Pseudoduganella dura: one gene and its partner. The protein of the gene in region 1 interacts with the protein of each later gene in a pairwise test. Links are inferred from orthologs where the notes say so. Each region holds a gene or a part of one and is shown on either strand. Other genes may lie near its edges.

Region 1 (9,905 bases):
TGCTGGCGTCACCGTCGACCTTCGCGGCGCCGACGCCGGAAGCGGTCAGGGCGCAATGGCGCTCGTCCGATGCGGTGCTGCTGGACCGCCATGGCGCACCTGTGCAATCGCTGCGCATCGACCGGCAGGGGCGCCGCGCGCCGTGGGTGGCGCTGGCGGATATCTCGCCCGCGCTGCCGCTGGCCGTGCTGCAGGCCGAGGACCAGCGCTTCATGGAACATGGCGGCGTCGATTTGCGGGCGATGGGGCAGGCGGCCTGGGACAACCTGTTCCGCGAACGGCCGCGCGGCGCATCCACCATCACGATGCAGCTGGCCGGGCTGCTCGATCCGGCGCTGAAGGGCGCGCCGGGCGGGCGCACGCTGCGCCAGAAATGGGACCAGGTGCGGGAAGCCCGCGCGCTCGACGCGGCGTGGAGCAAGGCGCAGATCCTGGAGGCTTACCTGAACCTGGCGGCGTTCCGCGGCGAGCTGCAGGGGGTGGGCGCGGCGGCGCAGGCCCTGTTCGGCAAGGCGCCTTCCGGCCTGGACGTGGCCGAGTCGGCCATTCTTGCCAGCCTGCTGCGGGCACCGTCCGCATCGCGGCCGGCAGTGGCGCGGCGTGCCTGCGCGCTGGCCAGGGAGCTGGCGGCGGCCACGCCATGCGCCGGCATCGAACGCGCCGCGCAGGCCGCCTTCTCGCGGCAGGCGGCGATGGCGCTGCTGCCGCCGGCGCGGGAAGCGGCCGCGCGATTGCTGAAGGGCGCCGGCGATCGCGACGTGAATACACTGCACAGCACGCTGGACGGGACCTTGCAGCGGCATGTGCAGGCCGTGCTGCGCCAGCAGTTGATGGCGCTGCGCGAGCGCCACGTGGCCGACGGCGCCGTGCTGGTGCTGGACAACGCCAGCGGCGATTTCCTGGCGTGGGTCGGCAACGCGGGCGGCAGCGAAGTCGATGGCGTGACCGCCCTGCGGCAGGCCGGATCGACGCTCAAGCCGTTCGTGTATGCGCTGGCGCTGGAGCGGCGGCTGCTCACGGCCGCGTCGTTGCTGGACGATGCGCCGCTCGATATCGCCACGCCATCCGGCCTGTACGCGCCGCGGAACTACGAGCACGACTTCAAGGGGCACGTGACGGCGCGGGCCAGCCTGGCCGGGTCGCTGAACGTGCCCGCGGTGCGCACGCTGATGCTGGCCGGGCTGGACCGCTTCGCCGAACGCCTGCATGCGCTGGGTTTCGCGAGCCTGACGGAGCAGGCCGATTTCTACGGGCCGTCGCTGGCGCTGGGCTCGGCCGATGTCAGCCTGCTGGAACTTGCCAATGCCTACCGCGCGCTGGCGAACGGCGGCGTGGCCGGCAGCCCCACGCTGCTGCCGCGGGCGCGGCCGGAACCGGGGCGGCGCGTGTTCGATGCGGGCGCGGCGTTCATCGTCGGCGATATCCTGGCCGACCGCGCCGCGCGGGCGGCCACCTTCGGCCTGAAGAACGAACTGGCCGCGCCGTACTGGGCCGCCGTCAAGACGGGCACCAGCAAGGACATGCGCGACAACTGGTGCATCGGGTTCACCGGGCGCCACACGGTCGGCGTGTGGGTCGGCAATTTCGATGGCAGCGCGATGTGGGACGTGTCCGGCGTGACCGGCGCCGCTCCCGTGTGGCGCGAGGTGATGGATTACCTGAACCGCCACGGGCCGGGCCGTGCGCCGGCCGCGCCCGCAGGTGTAGTACGGCGCACGGTGACGTGGGAGCCGGCGCTCGAATCACCGCGCCCCGAATGGTTCCTGAAGGGTACGGAGACCACGCGCGTCGCGCTGCTGCCGGAAGGACGGCGCACGCCGAAGATCGTGTATCCCGTCGGCGACACGGTCCTTGCTGTCGACCCGGATATACCGGCAGGCCGGCAACGCGTGTTTTTCCTCGCCCACGGCCCGCAGGGCTTGCGCTGGCAGCTCGACGGCGAGCCGCTCGGCACCGCCGGTGCCCATGCCGGCTGGCAACCCGTGCCGGGGAAGCACGAACTGGTGCTGCTGGACGGCGCGGGCGGCGAACTGGACCGCGTGACCTTTACCGTGCGCGGCGGCGGGTGACGGCGCGCAACCCCAGCAGCAACAGGCCGGCACCGAGCAGCGCGCCGGCGGACGGTTCCGGGACCGGCATGATCCGCGTCACATTCGACTGCGCCTGGAAATAGACCGACATCGCGCGGTCTTCGGCACTGCCGTTGGCGAATGCCAGCATGAAATCCTCGTCGATGACCATCCGGTCCGGCCAGTCGGCAAAGGACAGGCTCTGGCGGATGAACTGGGTGAATGTATAGCCGTGCTCGTCGACGATGCCGACATGGGCCATGCTGGTGGCCTCGTAGTATTCGTCCGGTGTACCGTCCCGCGCCGCCAGCGCCGACAAATGGCCGCCGATCGTCAGCACCGTGTGGGGGCGCAGGATGAAATGCACGGCCTGGTTGGCGGTGGCGCCGGCCGTGCCGTAGCTGCCGAGGCTGGCATCGCCCGCCGCGGCCGACGCGACATCGGCCAGGGCGCCGCTGGTGCGCGCCGCCACCGTCGCACCCCCGAAGTCCAGCTGCACCGTGCCCGGCATCGACGGATCGGGATAGCCGGCCGCGTAATAGTCCGTGGTGCCCGCGTACAGGTAGGCGAACAGGGAGGGCTCGACCGACCGGATGTCGTAGCCGGCCGCCGCGCCATCCCGCGGCGTCAGGTCGAGCACGCCGAAGCGGACATCGGTGATGGCCGCGGCAGCCGTGCCGCCGGCCGTTGCATCAAACGAGCCCAGCAAAAGAAACAGCGATGTCATCGCGGCAAAGAACGGGCGTGAATTTACAGCCATGAAGCCTCCATGCGGTAGGGGAAGATTAAGGAAGGCTCAAGCGCGCGTTCGAGTGCCCGCATCATACGAACTGATCAGCTCGCTTCCGTTGACTTCGCCCACGATTCACGGCGGAACTTTTCGACCTCCGCGTGCGCGTAGCAGGATCGCCACGAATCTGTTGCCAAACCACCCGGGGACAGTCCCCGATTTTTTACAACACATGTTGTTGCTAAAATTCGGGGACTGTCACCGTTGTGAAAATGTTACGGGCATGGACGTAAAAAAGCCGGCGCGGGGCCGGCTTTCGAGGGAGCGCGAAAGGGTTAGTCGCGGTCGCCGCTGGTGAAGCCCAGGATCGACAGCAGGCTGGTGAAGATGTTGTACACGTCCAGGTACAACGCCAGCGTCGCGCTGATGTAGTTGGTTTCGCCGCCGTTGACGATGCGTTGCACGTCATACAGGATGAAGGCGGAGAAGATGCCGATGGCCAGCACCGAGATCGTCAGCGACAGGGCAGGGATGGCGAAGAAGATGTTCGCCAGCGATGCCAGGATGATCAGCACCAGGCCGATCATCGCGAACTTGGCCACGCCGGAGAAATCGCGCTTCGACACGGTGGCGATGCTGGCCAGCACGGCGAAGATTGCCGCGGTACCGCTCGCCGCGAGCATGATCAGCGTGCCGCCGTTGGCGAACGTCATCGTGCGCATCAGCAGCGGCGTCAGCATCAGGCCCATGAAGAACGTGAAGCCGAGCAGCAGGGCGACGCCCATGCCGCTGTGCTTGTTCTTCTCGATCGCCCACATGAACCCGAACGCAATGCCCAGGAACAGCAGCGCGCCGAGGAAGCCGCCCGGCATCGGAATGCCGAACGTCATGCCGGCGGCCGCGCCGAGCACGGTCGGGATCATCGATAGTGACAGCAGCCAGTAAGTGTTGCGCAGCACGCTGTTGCGGGTGACCTCTCGTCGACCCGCGTGGTCATACATCTTTTCCAAATTTGCCATTGTTGTACTCCTGGTTGTCGGTACGGTGTACCCTTGCCAAAGCTTAGCACTCGTGGTGCCGAAAAGGGCTTAAGCCCGCCGGGATGGTCTGTTGTCTTGCTATGTGCTCTTGAAATCCGTCAAAAACCGCCCACTTGCCTGCGAACGGCTGGGCTTCCCAGCCAATACCGCTCGCCCTGATGCGATTTTCGGGGTTTCGCCGCGGCTATCTGCCGCTTGTAACGCCATCTTCCGCCCCAACACGCATAGTATATGGGGTGTTCTATGCTAAAATCAAAGGTTGATCGAGAAATCAATTCTGTTTTAACCCTTTCTTTTTACTGGAGTTTTTCATAATGGCAATCGAACGCACCCTGTCCATCATCAAACCGGACGCAGTCGCGAAGAACGTCATCGGCCAGATCTATAGCCGTTTCGAAGGTGCAGGCCTGAAAATCGTGGCTGCCCGCATGACCCAACTGTCGCGCGCCGAAGCCGAAGGCTTCTACGCCGTGCACGCTGCCCGTCCGTTCTTCAAGGACCTGGTCGATTTCATGGTTTCCGGCCCGGTGATGATCACCGTCCTGGAAGGCGAAAACGCCATTGCCGCGCACCGCGACCTGATGGGCGCAACCGATCCGAAGAAAGCTGAAAAAGGCACGATCCGCGCCGATTTCGCCGATTCCATCGATGCCAACGCCGTTCACGGTTCGGATGCTGCCGAAACCGCCGCCACGGAAATCGCATACTACTTCCCGGCACTGAACGTGTACTCCCGTTAATCGAACAGATTGACGGTGCTTTCGCACTAAAGTAGCAACCAGAGCTGTACCGCCTGGCGCCCCGGCATGTCCGGGGCGAAGGCGTTTTGAAACAAGCGTTTTGATACAAGATTAGGCAAGCTTATGGAAACGACCCTCACCAACCTGCTGGACCTCGATCCCGCGCAACTGATCGACTACTGCGCGCAGTTGGGTGAGAAGCCGTTCCGCGCCAAGCAGCTGCAACGCTGGATCCACCAGTTCGGCGCGTCGGACTTCGACAGCATGACCGATCTCGCCAAGTCGCTGCGCGAGAAGCTGAAGACGCGCGCCCATGTCACGGCGCCGGCGGTGATCAGCGACCATACCTCGACGGACGGCACCCGCAAGTGGCTGGTGGACGTGGGCAACGGCAATGCCGTGGAAACCGTGTTCATTCCGGAAGAAAACCGTGGCACGCTGTGCATTTCCACCCAGGCCGGCTGCGCCGTCAACTGCCGCTTCTGCTCGACGGGCAAGCAGGGCTTCAACCGCAACCTCACGGTGGCCGAGATCATCGGCCAGTTGTGGATGGCCGAATTCGAGCTGCGCCGCACGAAAGGCATCGAGCCGGGCCCGAAAGGCGAGCGCCAGATCACCAACGTGGTGATGATGGGCATGGGCGAGCCGCTGCTGAACTACGAGCCGACCGCCACCGCGCTGAAACTGATGCTGGACGATAACGCCTACGGCCTGTCGCGCCGCCGCGTCACGCTGTCCACGTCCGGCGTCGTGCCGATGATCGACAAGCTGGCGCAGGATGTGCCGGTAGCGCTCGCGGTCTCGCTGCACGCGTCCAACGACGAGCTGCGCAACGGCCTCGTGCCGCTGAACAAGAAATACCCGCTGGCCGAGCTGCTGGCTTCGTGCAAGCGCTACCTGGAATTCGCCCCGCGCGACTTCATCACGTTCGAATACTGCATGCTGGACGGTTTCAACGATACCGACGAACATGCCCGCGAACTGATCGCGCTGGTGAATCACCCGCAATACGGCATCAACTGCAAGTTCAACCTGATTCCGTTCAACCCCTTCCCGGAATCGGGCCTGACGCGCTCGAAAAATCCCCGCATCAAGGCGTTTGCCGAGATCCTGATGAATGCCGGCATCGTGACCACGATCCGCAAGACCCGGGGCGACGACATCGACGCCGCGTGCGGCCAGCTCGCCGGCGAAGTCAAGGACCGCACCCGCGTGGCCGAGCGCATGGAAAAGATGGCGGAATACAAGACCAAGTTCGGTGCCGACTTCGGCAAGATCGTGGAGATCCGTTCCTGATGCAGCCGAGCGCCCAGTGCCGCACGCGCCTGGCAGCCCTCGGCATGGCCGGGCTGCTGGTCGCGCAGTTGTCCGCCTGTACCGGCGGTCCGGCGGGCACGGCGGGCGCGAATGGCATGGGCGGCATGGGCGCCACGAGCGGCAAGGCCGAGCTGCCCACGCTGTCCGATGCCACGGCCGCGCAAAAGCGCGCCCAGATCCGCATGCAGCTGGCGGTCGGTTACTTCGAGCAGGGCCAGTTGCCGATCGCGCTCGACGAGATCAAGAAAGCGCTTGCCGCCGACCCCGACTACGCGGAAGCCTACGGCGTGCGCGCGCTGATCTACATGCGCATGGGCGAGAACGCGCTGGCCGATGATAATTTCAAGCGCGCATTGCAACTGGCGCCGAACAATCCGGACATCGCGAACAACTATGGTTCGTTCCTGTGCCAGAACGACCGCGTGGCCGAATCGTTCCGCTGGTTCGACGCGGCGCTGGCCAGCCGCCAGTATTCGTCGCCGGTGAAGGCCATGAACAATGCCGGCAGTTGCGCGCTGAAGAGCAGGAATTACGAACGGGCCGAGCAATATTTGCTGCAGGCACTGCAGCTGGCACCGGATCAGCCGTCGACCAGCGCCAACCTGGCGCGGGTCTATTACGAGCGTCGCGACTACGTGCGCGCGAACTTCTTCATTACCCGCCTGGGCAAGGTGGCCAGGGCCGACAGCCTGCCGGCAGATGTGCTGTGGCTGGCGATCAGGGTGCAGCACCGGCTCGGCGACAAGGGGGCGGAAGAAGCTTGGGCAACGCAGTTACGCCGCCACCATACCGCCTCGCCCGAGTATGCTGCGTATCAGCGTGGGGCGTTTGATGAGTGAGACAGGGGTAATAATGGATTCAGAAGGGCAGAAACAGCCGCAGAGTCAGCCGCAAGAGCGACGCCTTGGTGCCGCGCCCGGCGCAACGCTGGCCGCGCAGCGCGAGGCCATGGGCCTTTCGGTCGAGCAGATCGCGGACCAGCTGAAGCTGGCGCCGCGCCAGGTGGTGGCGCTCGAGCAGGGCGACTTCGCGTCGCTGCCGAACATGGCCGTCACGCGCGGGTTCATCCGCGCCTACGCCAAGGTGGTGCGGCTCGATCCGGCGCCGCTGGTGGCGCAGATCGAAGTGACGCCATCGGTCACTCCCAGCGAGCACACGCCGATCAGGCGCGAAAAGATCACCACCACGTTCTCGCAATCGCGCTTTCCCACGCTGGCTTCGCGCCAGTCGAAGACGAAGGTCTGGATCGTCGGCGGCCTGGTGGCGCTGGCCGTCATCGCCGGCGCCGGCGCCTGGCAGGCCGGCCTGATCTCGCCGTCCGCGCTGCGCAAGCCGGTGGCCGGCCCGGCCGGCACGGCGGCGGTCAACCCGGCCACGCCGGCTGCCCCGTCCGCCGCAGCCACGCCGGGCACCGCCGCGACCACGGCAGGCACGCCGCTGCTGTCGCCGAATGTGCCGCTGGTGTCCACGCCCGGCCAGGCACCGGTATCGCCGGAAAACACCGCGCCGCTGGTGACGACGCCGGCGCCATCCGCCACGGCCACGCCGGCTGCGACGCCTGCCGTGCCGGCGCCCGCGGGTACGGCGGCAACGCCAGTGCCGGCCGCCGCCGCGGCCCAGGGCGCGAACACGCTGACGCTGGCCTTTACGTCCGATTCGTGGGTCGAGATCCGCCGCCCCGGCGCCGCACCGCTGATTTCCCGCCTGGTCAAGGCGGGCAGCACCGAGACTTTTGAAATCGACCGCCAGTCGACGCTGATCGTCGGCAAGCCCGAGGGCGTGCAGGCCACGTTGCGCGGCCAGCCGCTGGCACTGCCGAGAGTGGCGAACGGCACCATTTCCCGCGTCCAGATCAAGTAATGAGCATGACCGAATACAATACCGCGATTCCTTCCGGCCCCGCCGCCCGCCGCCCCAGCAAGGGCGTGCTGGTCGCGCATGGCGACCGCAAGGTATGGGTCGGCGGCGACCACCCCGTCGTCGTGCAGTCGATGACCAATACCGATACCGCCGATGCCGTCGGCACCGCGATCCAGATCAAGGAGCTGGCGCGCGCCGGTTCCGAGCTGGTGCGTCTGACGGTGGACCGGCCCGAGGCGGCGCAGGCCGTGCCGTACATCCGCGACCAGCTCGACAAGATGGGCGTGGATGTGCCGCTGGTGGGCGATTTCCACTACAACGGCCACACGCTGCTGACCGAATACCCGGATTGCGCGGCCGCGCTGTCGAAATACCGCATCAATCCCGGCAACGTGGGCAAGGGCGCCAAGCGCGACACCCAGTTCGCCCAGATGATCGAAGTGGCGATCCGCCACCAGAAACCGGTGCGCATCGGCGTCAACTGGGGCTCGCTGGACCAGGCGCTGCTGGCACGCATCATGGACGAGAACGCCGTGCGCGCCAATCCGTGGAGCGCCCAGGCGGTGATGTACGAGGCGCTGATCACGTCGGCCATCGAGAACGCCCAGCGCGCCGAGGAAATCGGCCTGGGCCGCGACAAGATCGTATTGTCGTGCAAGGTCTCCGGCGTGCAGGACCTGATCGCCGTCTACCGCGAGCTGGGCAAGCGCTGCGACTACGCGCTGCACCTGGGCCTGACGGAAGCGGGCATGGGCAGCAAGGGCATCGTGGCGTCGACCGCCGCGCTGTCGGTGCTGCTGCAGGAAGGCATCGGCGACACGATCCGCATCTCGCTGACGCCGGAGCCGGGCGGCGACCGCACCAGGGAAGTCATCGTCGGTCAGGAAATCCTGCAGACGATGGGCCTGCGCAAGTTCATGCCGATGGTGATCGCGTGCCCGGGGTGCGGACGCACCACGTCGACCACGTTCCAGGAACTGGCGGACGATATCCAGACCTTCCTGCGCGAGCAGATGCCGGAATGGAAGAAGAGCCACCCGGGCGTGGAAGGGATGAACGTGGCCGTGATGGGCTGCATCGTCAACGGTCCCGGCGAATCGAAGCATGCCAACATCGGCATCAGCCTGCCGGGCACCGGCGAATCGCCGGCCGCGCCGGTGTTCGTCGACGGCCAGAAGTTCGCCACGCTGCGCGGCGACACGATCGTGCAGGAATTCCAGCAGATCGTGCTGGATTACGTGAAGAAGAATTACTCGACATCCGCCGTCGTCTGACGGCTGCAATCAAAAGAAATCAAGTCATGTCCGAAAACAAAAAAGCAGAGAAGATCACCAGCGTGAAAGGGATGCCCGACATCCTGCCCGCCGACGCCCACCTGTGGGAGATCTTCGAGAACACCGCGCAGTCGATCCTGCAAAGCTACGGCTACCAGAACATCCGCACGCCGATCGTCGAGGAAACCCGCCTGTTCGCCCGTGCGATCGGCGCCGTGACCGACATCGTCGAAAAGGAAATGTATTCGTTCGAGGATTCGATGAACGGCGACCAGCTCACGCTGCGTCCGGAAGGCACCGCCGGCGTGGTGCGCGCCGTGCTGGAACATAACCTCGTGTACGACGGCCCGAAACGCCTGTGGTACAAGGGCCAGATGTTCCGCCACGAGCGCCCGCAGCGCGGCCGCTACCGCCAGTTCCACCAGTTCGGCGCCGAGGCGGTGGGCTTTACCGGCCCGGATATCGACGCCGAGCTGATCCTGCTGTGCCGTCGCCTGTGGGACGACCTGGGCCTGCCGGACATCCGCCTGGAACTGAACTCGATCGGCGACGCCGAAGAGCGCGCGCGCCACCGCGTGGACCTGATCAAGTATCTGGAACAGCACGAGGAACTGCTCGACGCGGACGCCAAGCGCCGCCTGCACAGCAACCCGCTGCGCATCCTGGATACCAAGAACCCGGCGCTGCAGGAAATCGTCGAGGGCGCGCCGAAGCTGCTGGACTACCTGGGCGAGGAATCGCTGAAGCACTTCGAGGGCGTGAAGAACCTGCTCGACCGCAACGCCGTGCAGTACACCGTCAACCCGCGCCTGGTGCGCGGCATCGACTACTACAACCGCACCGTGTTCGAGTGGGTGACCGACGAACTGGGCTCG
Region 2 (9,911 bases), 2.7 Mb from region 1 along the record:
GCGCGGTGACGAGGATTCTCATGGCGTGACGATAGCAAAAAAGGCGCCGCGGCGCCTTTTTTGCAGGGTCTGGCGTACCGCTCAACCCGCCAGCTTGGCCTTCAGCAGCTCGGTCAGTTGGGCTGGATTGGCCTTGCCCTTGGATGCCTTCATCGCCTGGCCGATCAGCGCGTTGATCGCCGCTTCCTTGCCGGCGCGATATTGCTCGACCGACTTGGCGTTGTTCGCGAGCACTTCGTCGACGATGGCTTCCAGCGCGCCGGTATCCGAGACCTGTCCCAGGTCCTTGTCCTTGATGATGGCATCGACCAGGCTCGCGTCGTCCGAGTTCGCTTCCCACAATGCCTGGAAGACTTCCTTGGCCGCCTTGTTCGAGATCGTGCCGTCGGCGATGCGCTTGAGCATGCCGGCCAGTTGCGCCGGTTTCACCGGGGCATCCGCGATATCGACATCGTTGCGGTTCAGCGTGGACGACACGTCGCCCATCAGCCAGTTGGCGGCCGCCTTGGCGTTCTCCCGGCCCGCTGCCGCCACCACGGCTTCGAAGTACGTGGCCATCGCCTTGGACGACGTGAGCACCAGCGAATCGTATTCCGGCAGCTTGTACTCGTTCACGAAGCGCTCGCGCATCACGGCCGGCAGTTCCGGCATCGATGCCTTCACGCGCTCGATCCATTCCTCGGAGATCGCCAGCGGCGGCAGGTCCGGGTCGGGGAAGTAGCGGTAATCCTGCGCGTCTTCCTTGCTGCGCATCTCGCGTGTTTCCTTGCGATCCGGGTCGTACAGGCGCGTGGCCTGCACCACCTTGCCGCCATCCTCGATCAGTTCGATCTGGCGGCGCACTTCCACGTTCACGGCTTCCTCGATGAAACGGAAAGAGTTCAGGTTCTTGATCTCGCAGCGCGTGCCGAATTCCGTTTGTCCTTTCGGCCGCACGGAAACGTTGACGTCGCAGCGGAACGAGCCTTCCTGCATGTTGCCGTCGCAAACGCCCAGCCACATCACCAGGCCGTGCAGCGCCTTCGCATACGCCACCGCTTCCTGCGCCGAGCGGATCTCCGGTTCGGACACGATCTCCAGCAGCGGCGTGCCGGCGCGGTTCAGGTCGATGCCGGACATGCCGTGGTAATCCTCGTGCAGCGACTTGCCGGCGTCCTCTTCAAGGTGGGCGCGCGTCAGGTTCACGGTCTTGGTGACGAACTTGCCGTCCTTTTCAAAGCCGAACGTCAGCGAGCCGCCCTGCACGACCGGGTCGTCCATCTGGCTGATCTGGTAACCCTTCGGCAGGTCGGGATAAAAATAGTTCTTGCGCGCGAAGATCGATTGCGGCGCGATTTTCGCGCCCACGGCCAGGCCGAGGCGGATCGCCCGGTCCACGGCCTGCTTGTTCATCACCGGCAGCACGCCCGGCAGCGCCAGGTCCACCGGGCTGGCCTGCGTGTTCGGCGCGGCGCCGAACGCCGTCGGCGAGCCGCTGAAGATTTTCGAATCGGTCGTGAGCTGCACGTGGTTCTCGAGACCGATGACGACTTCCCATTCCATAACTAGTTTCCTTGTGATCTCTTGGATGCGGTCAGACACCGGCCGGAGCGCGCGTGTGCCAGTCGGTCGCCTGCTGGAACTGGTGGGCGATGTTGAGCAGCTTCGCCTCGGCGAAGTAATTGCCGATGATCTGCAGGCCCACCGGGCGGCTGGCGTTCTTGTCGCCCTGGCCGAAGCCGGCCGGGATCGACATGCCGGGCAGGCCGGCCAGGCTGGTCGACAGCGTGAAGATGTCGGCCAGGTAGTTCGCCACCGGGTCGTCCGCCTTCGAGCCCAGGTCCCAGGCCACGGTCGGGGCCACCGGGCCCATGATCACGTCGCACACGGCATCCGGGCCGCTCAGCACTTTCGCGAAATCGTCGGCGATCAGGCGGCGGATCTTCTGCGCCTTGACGTAGTAGGCATCGTAATAGCCATGGCACAGCACGTAGGTGCCCACCATGATGCGGCGCTGTACTTCGGGGCCGAAGCCCTGCGCGCGCGTTTTCCGGTACATGTCCTGCAGGTCCTTGTAGCCCTCGGCGCGGAAGCCGTAGCGCACGCCGTCGAAGCGCGACAGGTTCGACGATGCCTCGGCCGGCGCGATCATGTAGTAGGCGGGGATCGACAGCGCGGTGTTCGGCAGCGAGATGTCGACCAGCGTGGCGCCCAGCTTCACGAACTGGTCCAGCGCGGCGCGCACGGCCGATTCCACGTCCGCCGACAGGCCTTCGCCGAAATACTCCTTCGGCACGCCGATGCGCAGTCCATCGAGCGGTTCGTTCAGGTTGCGCGAGAAATCCTCGTGCACGCCGCCCTGTTCCGGCGTCAGGCTGGTGGAGTCGCGCTCGTCGTAGCCGGCCATGGCCGACAGCAGCAGCGCGCAGTCCTCGGCGGTCTGCGCCATCGGGCCGCCCTGGTCCAGCGACGAGGCGAACGCGATCATGCCGAAGCGCGACACGCGGCCGTAGGTGGGCTTGATGCCGGTGATGCCGCAGAACGAGGCGGGCTGGCGGATCGAGCCGCCCGTGTCGGTGCCGGTCACGGCCGGCGCCAGGCGCGCGGCGATGGCGGCGGCCGAACCGCCGGACGAGCCGCCCGGCACCGCGCTGGTGTCCCATGGATTCTTCACGGCGCCGAAGGCCGAATTCTCGTTCGACGAACCCATCGCGAACTCGTCGCAATTGAGTTTGCCCAGGTGTACCATGCCCGTGGCATGCAGTTTCTCGACCACGGTGGCATCGAACGGGCTTACGTAATCAACCAGCATTTTCGAGCCGGCGGTCGAGCGCCAGCCGCGCGTGACGAAGATATCCTTGTGCGCGACCGGCACCCCGGTCAGCGCATGGGCGTTGCCGGCGGCGATGCGGGCATCCGCGTCCGCGGCCTGGGCCAGCGTGAGCTGGCGGTCGACGTGCAGGAAGGCGTTCAGGTCGCTGGCCTCGATACGGTCGAGGTAATGCGTCGCCAGCTCGGTGGCGGAAATCTCTTTCGACTGCAGCAGCGCGGACAGTTCTTTGAGGGTCTTGGTATGGATCATGGTTTTTTCTGCGGTCCCGCCAGGCTGCGGCGGGATGAATGAATTAGTCGATCACCTTCGGCACCAGGTACAGGCCGTCCTCGGTCTTCGGCGCCACCTGCTGGTATTCGTCGCGGCGGTTCGGTTCGGTGGGCACGTCTTCGCGCAGGCGCAGGGCAACCTGCATGTGCGCGGCCAGCGGGTGCGCCAGCGGGGGCACGCCTTCGGTATCCACGGCCCGCATCTGCTCGGCCAGCGCGAAGATGCCATTGAGCTTGTCCAGCATCGCCGCGGAATGCTGCTCGTCCAATTCCAGTTGTGCCAGCTTGGCAATACGGTTTACGTCGGTGGGTGTCAGGGCCATTTTCGGGGCGCGCGGAGCGCGAGATATAAATACTGGGGGTTTCGATAAGACTTTTGTAAGATCGGCCATTTCGGCCCTAAAACCCCGGCAAACCTGCATAAACACCGGCTTCGGGGTCCGCACATTTGAGTGGATTGAGGGCAAATAGCCCGTGAATTATAAGGTAGAATGCCGGGTTGATGCGTTGCCGGCATCCCGGTGGCCGCCGCGTCCGGCAGGACCCCGCTCCCAGGGCACCGCATTACGCTCCGTATCTATGCTCCATATCGCAGGTATGCAGCACAGGACAAGCAGCACAGGACAATTCGACAATCGCCCACGCGCGGGCAGCGCTACAGGATACTCATGTTTGGTTTTTTACGCAGGTACATCTCGTCCGATCTGGCCATTGACCTCGGCACGGCAAATACCCTTATTTACGTCCGCGGTTCCGGCATCGTGCTCGATGAACCCTCGGTGGTTGCGATCCGCCAGGAAGGCGGCCCGAATGGCAAGAAAACGATCCAGGCGGTAGGCAAGGAAGCCAAGCAGATGCTGGGCAAGGTGCCCGGCAACATCGAGGCGATCCGCCCGATGAAGGATGGCGTGATCGCCGACTTCACCGTGACCGAGCAGATGCTCAAGCAGTTCATCCGCATGGTGCACGACTCGAAGTTCTTCCGTCCCTCCCCGCGCATCATCATCTGCGTACCGTGCGGTTCCACCCAAGTGGAACGCCGCGCGATCCGCGAATCGGCGCTGGGCGCCGGCGCTTCGCAGGTCTACCTGATCGAAGAGCCGATGGCCGCCGCGATCGGCGCCGGCCTGCCGGTCTCCGATGCCACCGGCTCGATGGTCGTCGACATCGGCGGCGGCACCACCGAGGTGGGTATCATCTCGCTGGGCGGCATGGTCTACAAGGGTTCGGTACGCGTGGGCGGCGACAAGTTCGACGAGGCGATCGTCAACTACATCCGCCGCAACTACGGCATGCTGATCGGCGAACAGACGGCCGAGGCGATCAAGAAGGCGATCGGCTCCGCGTTCCCCGGCTCCGAAGTGAAGGAAATGGAAGTCAAGGGCCGCAACCTGTCCGAAGGCATTCCCCGTTCGTTCACGATCTCGTCGAACGAGATCCTGGAAGCGCTGACAGATCCGCTGAACAATATCGTGTCGGCGGTGAAGAACGCGCTGGAGCAGACACCGCCGGAACTGGGCGCGGACATCGCCGAGAAAGGCATGATGCTCACCGGCGGCGGCGCGCTGCTGCGCGACCTGGATCGCCTGCTGATGGAAGAGACCGGGCTGCCGGTGCTGGTGGCCGAAGACCCGCTGACCTGCGTGGTGCGCGGTTCCGGCATGGCGCTCGAGCGCATGGACCAGCTGGGATCGATCTTCTCATACGAGTGATCGCTGCCACGAACGTGGGACCGGTCGACTCTCGCGGGTGACCGCTGCCAGGCGTTAGCAATACCCGAGCGGCCGCGCCGCCCATATTGGGCTCACCGCGGCCGCTCACGTCCTTTCAGGATTTATGGAATACAGTCCGCCGCCACTCTTCAAGCAAGGGGCGTCAGCGCGCGCCAAGATGATGATTTGCGCGTGCATTTCGATCGCGTTGCTGCTGTTCGACTCACGCGTGGGCGCGCTGACCGTGGTGCGCCAGGTCGTCGGCACCGTGCTGTACCCGCTGCAGGTGGTGGCCATGCTGCCGCGCGATGCGCTGGCGGGCGTGGGCACCTATTTCTCCACGCTGTCCGGGCTGGAAAAACAGGTGCGCGAACTCAAGACCCAGCAGATCGCCATGGCGCAGACGCTGCAGCAGGCGCAGCTCGCGCAGGCCGAGAACGCGCAGCTGCGCAAGCTGCTCGAAGCGCAGGAAAAAGTGCCGGGCAAGACGATGCTGGCCGAGATCCTGTACGACGCGCGCGATGTCTTCACCCGCAAGGTGATCCTGAACCGCGGCACGCAACAAGGCGTGACGGCCGGGCTGCCGGTGATCGACAACCAGGGCGTGGTCGGCCAGGTCACGCGCGTGTTTCCGTTCACCTCCGAAGTCACGCTGCTGACCGACAAGGAGCAGGCGATTCCCGTGCAGGTGCTCCGCAACGGCCTGCGCAGCGTGGCTTACGGCCGCGGCCAGTCGGGCAACCTCGACCTGCGCTTCATGGCACCGAACGCCGACGTGGTCGTCGGCGACATCCTGATCACTTCCGGTATCGATGGCGTCTACCCGGCCGGACTGGCGGTGGCGCGCGTCACGCAGGTGGAAAACAGCGCGAACGGCATGTTCGGGCGCGTGGTGTGCCAGCCGCTGGCTGGCATCGAGCGCAATACGCAACTGCTGGTCCTGATGTCGCCGCCGGAAATTCCGCCGCGGCCGGTGGAAGAAGATACGTCCAAGCCCGTGAAGAAGAAAAAGGCGGCCGATACCGCCGCGGTGCCGGCGCCGACGGCGGCGGCAGCGGCCGTGGCGCCGGCGAATGCGCCGGCATTGCCGGCCCCGGCCACGGTGCCCGGCCTGCGCCCGGCAGCCCCGCCGCAGCCCCTGGCCGCTGCTCCGACTACTACTCCAGCCGCCGCACAGGCGCCGGCGCGCACGGCCGCGCCGGCACCGTCCACGCCGCCCGCCGCCGCGCCGGCCGCCAACCCGCCGCGAACAACCGCGCCGGCCGCCGCCGGCTCCAATATCCCGGCCGCAGCGAGGGAAACCCGATGAACCGTCCGCAGTACATCCTGCTGCCCGTCAGCCCGATCTTCATCGCGATCAGCCTGATCGCGGCATTCCTGCTCAACCTGATGCCATGGGGCCAGTTCATTGCCGCGCCGGATTTCGTGGCGCTGGTGCTGGTGTTCTGGGGCGTGCACCAGCCGCGCCGGGTCGGCATCGGCACCGCGTTCTGCCTCGGCCTGCTGATGGACGTGCACGATGCCACGCTGCTGGGCGAGAACGCGCTGGCCTACACCCTGCTGTCCTATTGCGCGATCATGATGCACCGGCGCGTGCTGTGGTTCCGCATCAGTGTACAGGCGATGCACGTGCTGCCGCTGCTGCTGCTGGCGCAGGCCGTGCAGTTGCTGGTGCGCTTCCTGGTATCGGGCAAGTTCCCCGGCTGGTTCTATTTCGTCGAAAGCTTCGTGTCGGCGCTGCTGTGGCCGCTGATCACGATGCTGCTGCTGGCACCGCAGCGGCGCGCGGTCGACAAAGACCATACCCGTCCGATCTGACCCTGCAACGATGACTGAGCTGAAGAACAACGAACGCGAACTGCACCTGTTCCGGGTGCGGCTGACGGCGCTCGGCCTCCTCGTGTTCGTCTGCTTCGCCCTGCTGCTGGCGCGGCTCGTGTGGCTGCAGGTGATCCGGCACAACGACTACATGGCGCAGGCCGAGGACAACCGCATCGCGGTGGTGCCGATCCAGCCGAACCGCGGCCTGATCCTGGACCGCAACGGTGTCGTCCTGGCGCGCAACTACTCGGCTTACACGCTCGAGATCACGCCTTCCAAGCTGCGCATCCCGCTCGAGGAGATGATCGATGCGCTGGCCCTGATCGTGGAAGTGACCCCGAAGGACCGCCGCCGCTTCAAGAAGCTGATGGACGAGTCGAAGAACTTCGCCAGCGTTCCGTTGCGCACCCGGCTGTCTGACGAGGAGGTGGCCCGCTTCACCGCCAACCGCTTCCGCTATCCCGGTGTCGAGGTGCAGGCGCGCCTGTTCCGCAACTATCCGCTGGGCGAAACGGCGTCGCACGTGATCGGCTTTATCGGCCGCATCAACCAGAAGGAAGCCAGGGCGATCGAGGAACGCGAGGATGCGGCCAACTACAACGGCACCGATTACATCGGCAAGGAAGGCCTGGAAAAGAGCTATGAAAAGCAGCTGCACGGCATCACCGGCTACGAGGAGGTGGAAGTCTCGGCCGGCGGCCGGGCGATCCGCACGCTGTCGCGCACGCCGCCGACCTCCGGCAGCAACCTGATCCTGTCGATCGACATCGAATTGCAGAAGGTGGCCGAGGAAGCGTTCGGTGAATGGCGCGGCGCGCTGGTGGCGATCGAACCGGCCACCGGCGACGTGCTGGCCTACGTGTCGCGCCCCGGCTACGACCCGAACCTGTTCGTGGACGGCATCGATAGCCAGAGCTGGAACGAACTGAACACGTCGCTCGACCGGCCCATGGTGAACCGGCCCCTATCCGGCACCTATGCGCCCGGTTCCACCTTCAAGCCGTTCATGGCGCTGGCGGCGCTGGAGCTGGGCAAGCGCACCCCGTCGCAGGCGATCTTCGATCCGGGTTTCATGTACCTCGGCACCCACAAGTTCCGCGACGACGTGCCGGGCGGGCATGGCACGGTGGACCTGCGCAAGTCGATCGTGGTCTCGTGCAATACCTACTACTACCAGCTGGGCCGCGACATGGGCATCGACGCGATCCACGATTTCATGAAGCCGTTCGGCTTCGGCCAGCGCACCGGCATCGACCTGGAAAACGAGAAGACGGGCGTGCTGCCGTCGCGCGAATGGAAGCAGGCGCGCTACAAGAAGAACCCGGCGGCCGGCCGCTGGGTGGGCGGCGACACGATCTCGGTATCGAACGGTTCCGGCTACAACTCCTACACCCCGTTGCAGATCGCCCACGCGGTGGCGAACCTGGCCAACAACGGCGTGGTGATGAAGCCGCACCTGGTGAAGATCGTCGAGGATGGCGGTACGCGCGCGCGCACGCTGACGGTGCCGAAGGAAAGCTATCGTATTCCGCTGAAGCAGCAGAACATCGACCTCATCAAGGATGCGATGGTGGGCGTGGTAAGCGAGCAGGGCGGCACCGCGACCCGCGCCTTTGCCAATGTGGGCTATACGGTGGGCGGCAAGACCGGTACCGCGCAGGTCGTGGGCATCCGCGCCAATGAAAAGTACAACGCCAAGAACCTGGCCGAGCGCCTGCGCGACAATGCGCTGTTCACCGCGTTCGCGCCGGCCGACAAGCCGCGCATCGCGATCGCGATGGTGGTCGAGAACGCCGGCTTCGGCGGCGCCGTGGCGGCGCCGATCGCGCGCAAGGTGCTCGACTACTACATCCTCGGCAAGCTGCCGACCGAGAAGAACACGGCCAGGGTGCCGAAGGAAGACGCCGAGCTGATCGAGCCCATCGAGGGCCCGATCGCCGAGGAAGAGGCGGCGCTGGCGCGGGAAGAACTGGCGGCGCAGCAGGCCGTGGCCGGGCAGGCCGCCGCGCCGAACGCCGCGCGCAAGCCGGCCGCCGCGCCGCCATCGCTGGGACTGATGCCGGTACGGCCGGCCTCTGGCGCGGCCCCGGCCGCGACCCCGCCGGCGGCTGCGCGGCAGCCCGTGCCGGCGCCTGCCCGGCCGGCGCCGCAACCGGCGGCCGTCCCGCCAAGGAACAGGGAATAACATGCGCATCAATGAACGACGCTCGCTGTGGCGGCGCCTGAAACCCTATGTGGCCGTATTCGATCCGCCGCTGCTGCTGCTGCTGGCATTGCTGCTGACGACCAGCCTGGTCACGCTGTACTCGGCCAGCCTGGGCATTCCTGGCAAGATCGAAGACCAGCTGCGCAACATCGCGATGTGCGTGCTGGTGATGTGGATCACGGCGAACGTGTCGCCGCAGAACATGATGCGCATCGCCGTGCCGGCCTATGGCGTGACCGTACTGCTGCTGGTGGCGGTGGCGCTGTTCGGCACGATCAAGCTGGGCGCGCGGCGCTGGCTGCACATCGGCATCATCGACATCCAGCCCTCCGAACTGGCCAAGATCGCCGTGCCGCTGATGCTGGCCTGGTATTTCCAGAACCAGCAGGGCCACCTGCGCTGGCATTCCTACCTGGTCGGCGCGCTGCTGCTGATGGTGCCGGTGGGGCTGATAATGCGGCAGCCGGACCTGGGCACGTCGCTGCTGGTGGTGGCCGCGGGCTTCGCGGTAATCTACCTGGCCGGACTGCCCTGGCGGGCCATGCTGGCGCTGGTGGTGGCCGGCGCCTGCTTCATGCCGGTGGCCTGGTCGATGATGCACGACTACCAGCGCGAGCGGGTGATGACGCTCATCGATCCCACCGCCGACCCGCTGGGCAAGGGCTTCCACATCATCCAGTCGACGATCGCGATCGGTTCCGGCGGCCTCGCGGGCAAGGGCTGGACCAAGGGCACGCAGACCCACCTCGAGTTCATCCCGGAACGCACGACCGACTTCATTTTCTCCGTGTACTCGGAGGAATTCGGGCTGATGGGTAACCTGTTCCTGATGCTGCTGTACCTGTTGCTGATCGGCCGTGGCATGATGATCGCCGCGAGCGCCCCGAATTTCTTCACTCGCCTGCTGGCGGGAGCGATGACGATGATCTTCTTTACCTATGCATTCGTGAACATGGGAATGGTGAGCGGCATCCTGCCCGTGGTGGGCGTGCCGCTGCCGTTCATGAGCTATGGCGGCACCGCCTTGCTGACGCTGGGGATCGTGTCCGGCATCCTGATGAGCGTGCAGCGCCACCGCAAGCTGGTGCAGA

Evidence for each region.
Region 2: the proteins of GJV26_RS21495 (region 1) and GJV26_RS09625 interact in binary tests that used the Escherichia coli proteins (3 or more experiments, as listed by UniProt). The link is inferred for Pseudoduganella dura from one-to-one orthologs.

What each region holds. Positions count from the first base shown.
Region 1 is NZ_WNWM01000002.1:4,907,417-4,917,321, forward strand. Bases 5,840-8,752 are described here. They hold GJV26_RS21495 (helix-turn-helix domain-containing protein), read left to right. Parts: upstream 5,840-6,748; coding sequence 6,749-7,756; downstream 7,757-8,752. Other genes in these bases: rlmN (dual-specificity RNA methyltransferase RlmN), read left to right, coding at 5,840-5,875; pilW (type IV pilus biogenesis/stability protein PilW), read left to right, coding at 5,875-6,735; ispG (flavodoxin-dependent (E)-4-hydroxy-3-methylbut-2-enyl-diphosphate synthase), read left to right, coding at 7,762-8,752. Outside these bases: pbpC (penicillin-binding protein 1C), read left to right, coding at 1-2,069; GJV26_RS21470 (PEP-CTERM sorting domain-containing protein), read right to left, coding at 2,047-2,829; GJV26_RS21475 (Bax inhibitor-1/YccA family protein), read right to left, coding at 3,135-3,818; ndk (nucleoside-diphosphate kinase), read left to right, coding at 4,154-4,579; more of rlmN, read left to right, coding at 4,703-5,839; more of ispG, read left to right, coding at 8,753-9,030; hisS (histidine--tRNA ligase), read left to right, coding at 9,057-9,905.
Region 2 is NZ_WNWM01000002.1:2,179,299-2,189,209, reverse strand. What follows is about bases 2,853-5,771. They hold GJV26_RS09625 (rod shape-determining protein), read left to right. Parts: upstream 2,853-3,749; coding sequence 3,750-4,793; downstream 4,794-5,771. Other genes in these bases: mreC (rod shape-determining protein MreC), read left to right, coding at 4,972-5,771; gatC (Asp-tRNA(Asn)/Glu-tRNA(Gln) amidotransferase subunit GatC), read right to left, coding at 3,105-3,404; gatA (Asp-tRNA(Asn)/Glu-tRNA(Gln) amidotransferase subunit GatA), read right to left, coding at 2,853-3,058. Outside these bases: GJV26_RS09645 (DUF1176 domain-containing protein), read right to left, coding at 1-22; Asp-tRNA(Asn)/Glu-tRNA(Gln) amidotransferase subunit GatB, read right to left, coding at 82-1,542; more of gatA, read right to left, coding at 1,574-2,852; more of mreC, read left to right, coding at 5,772-6,102; rod shape-determining protein MreD, read left to right, coding at 6,099-6,611; mrdA (penicillin-binding protein 2), read left to right, coding at 6,622-8,799; rod shape-determining protein RodA, read left to right, coding at 8,801-9,911. UniProt on the Escherichia coli protein: Forms membrane-associated dynamic filaments that are essential for cell shape determination. Acts by regulating cell wall synthesis and cell elongation, and thus cell shape.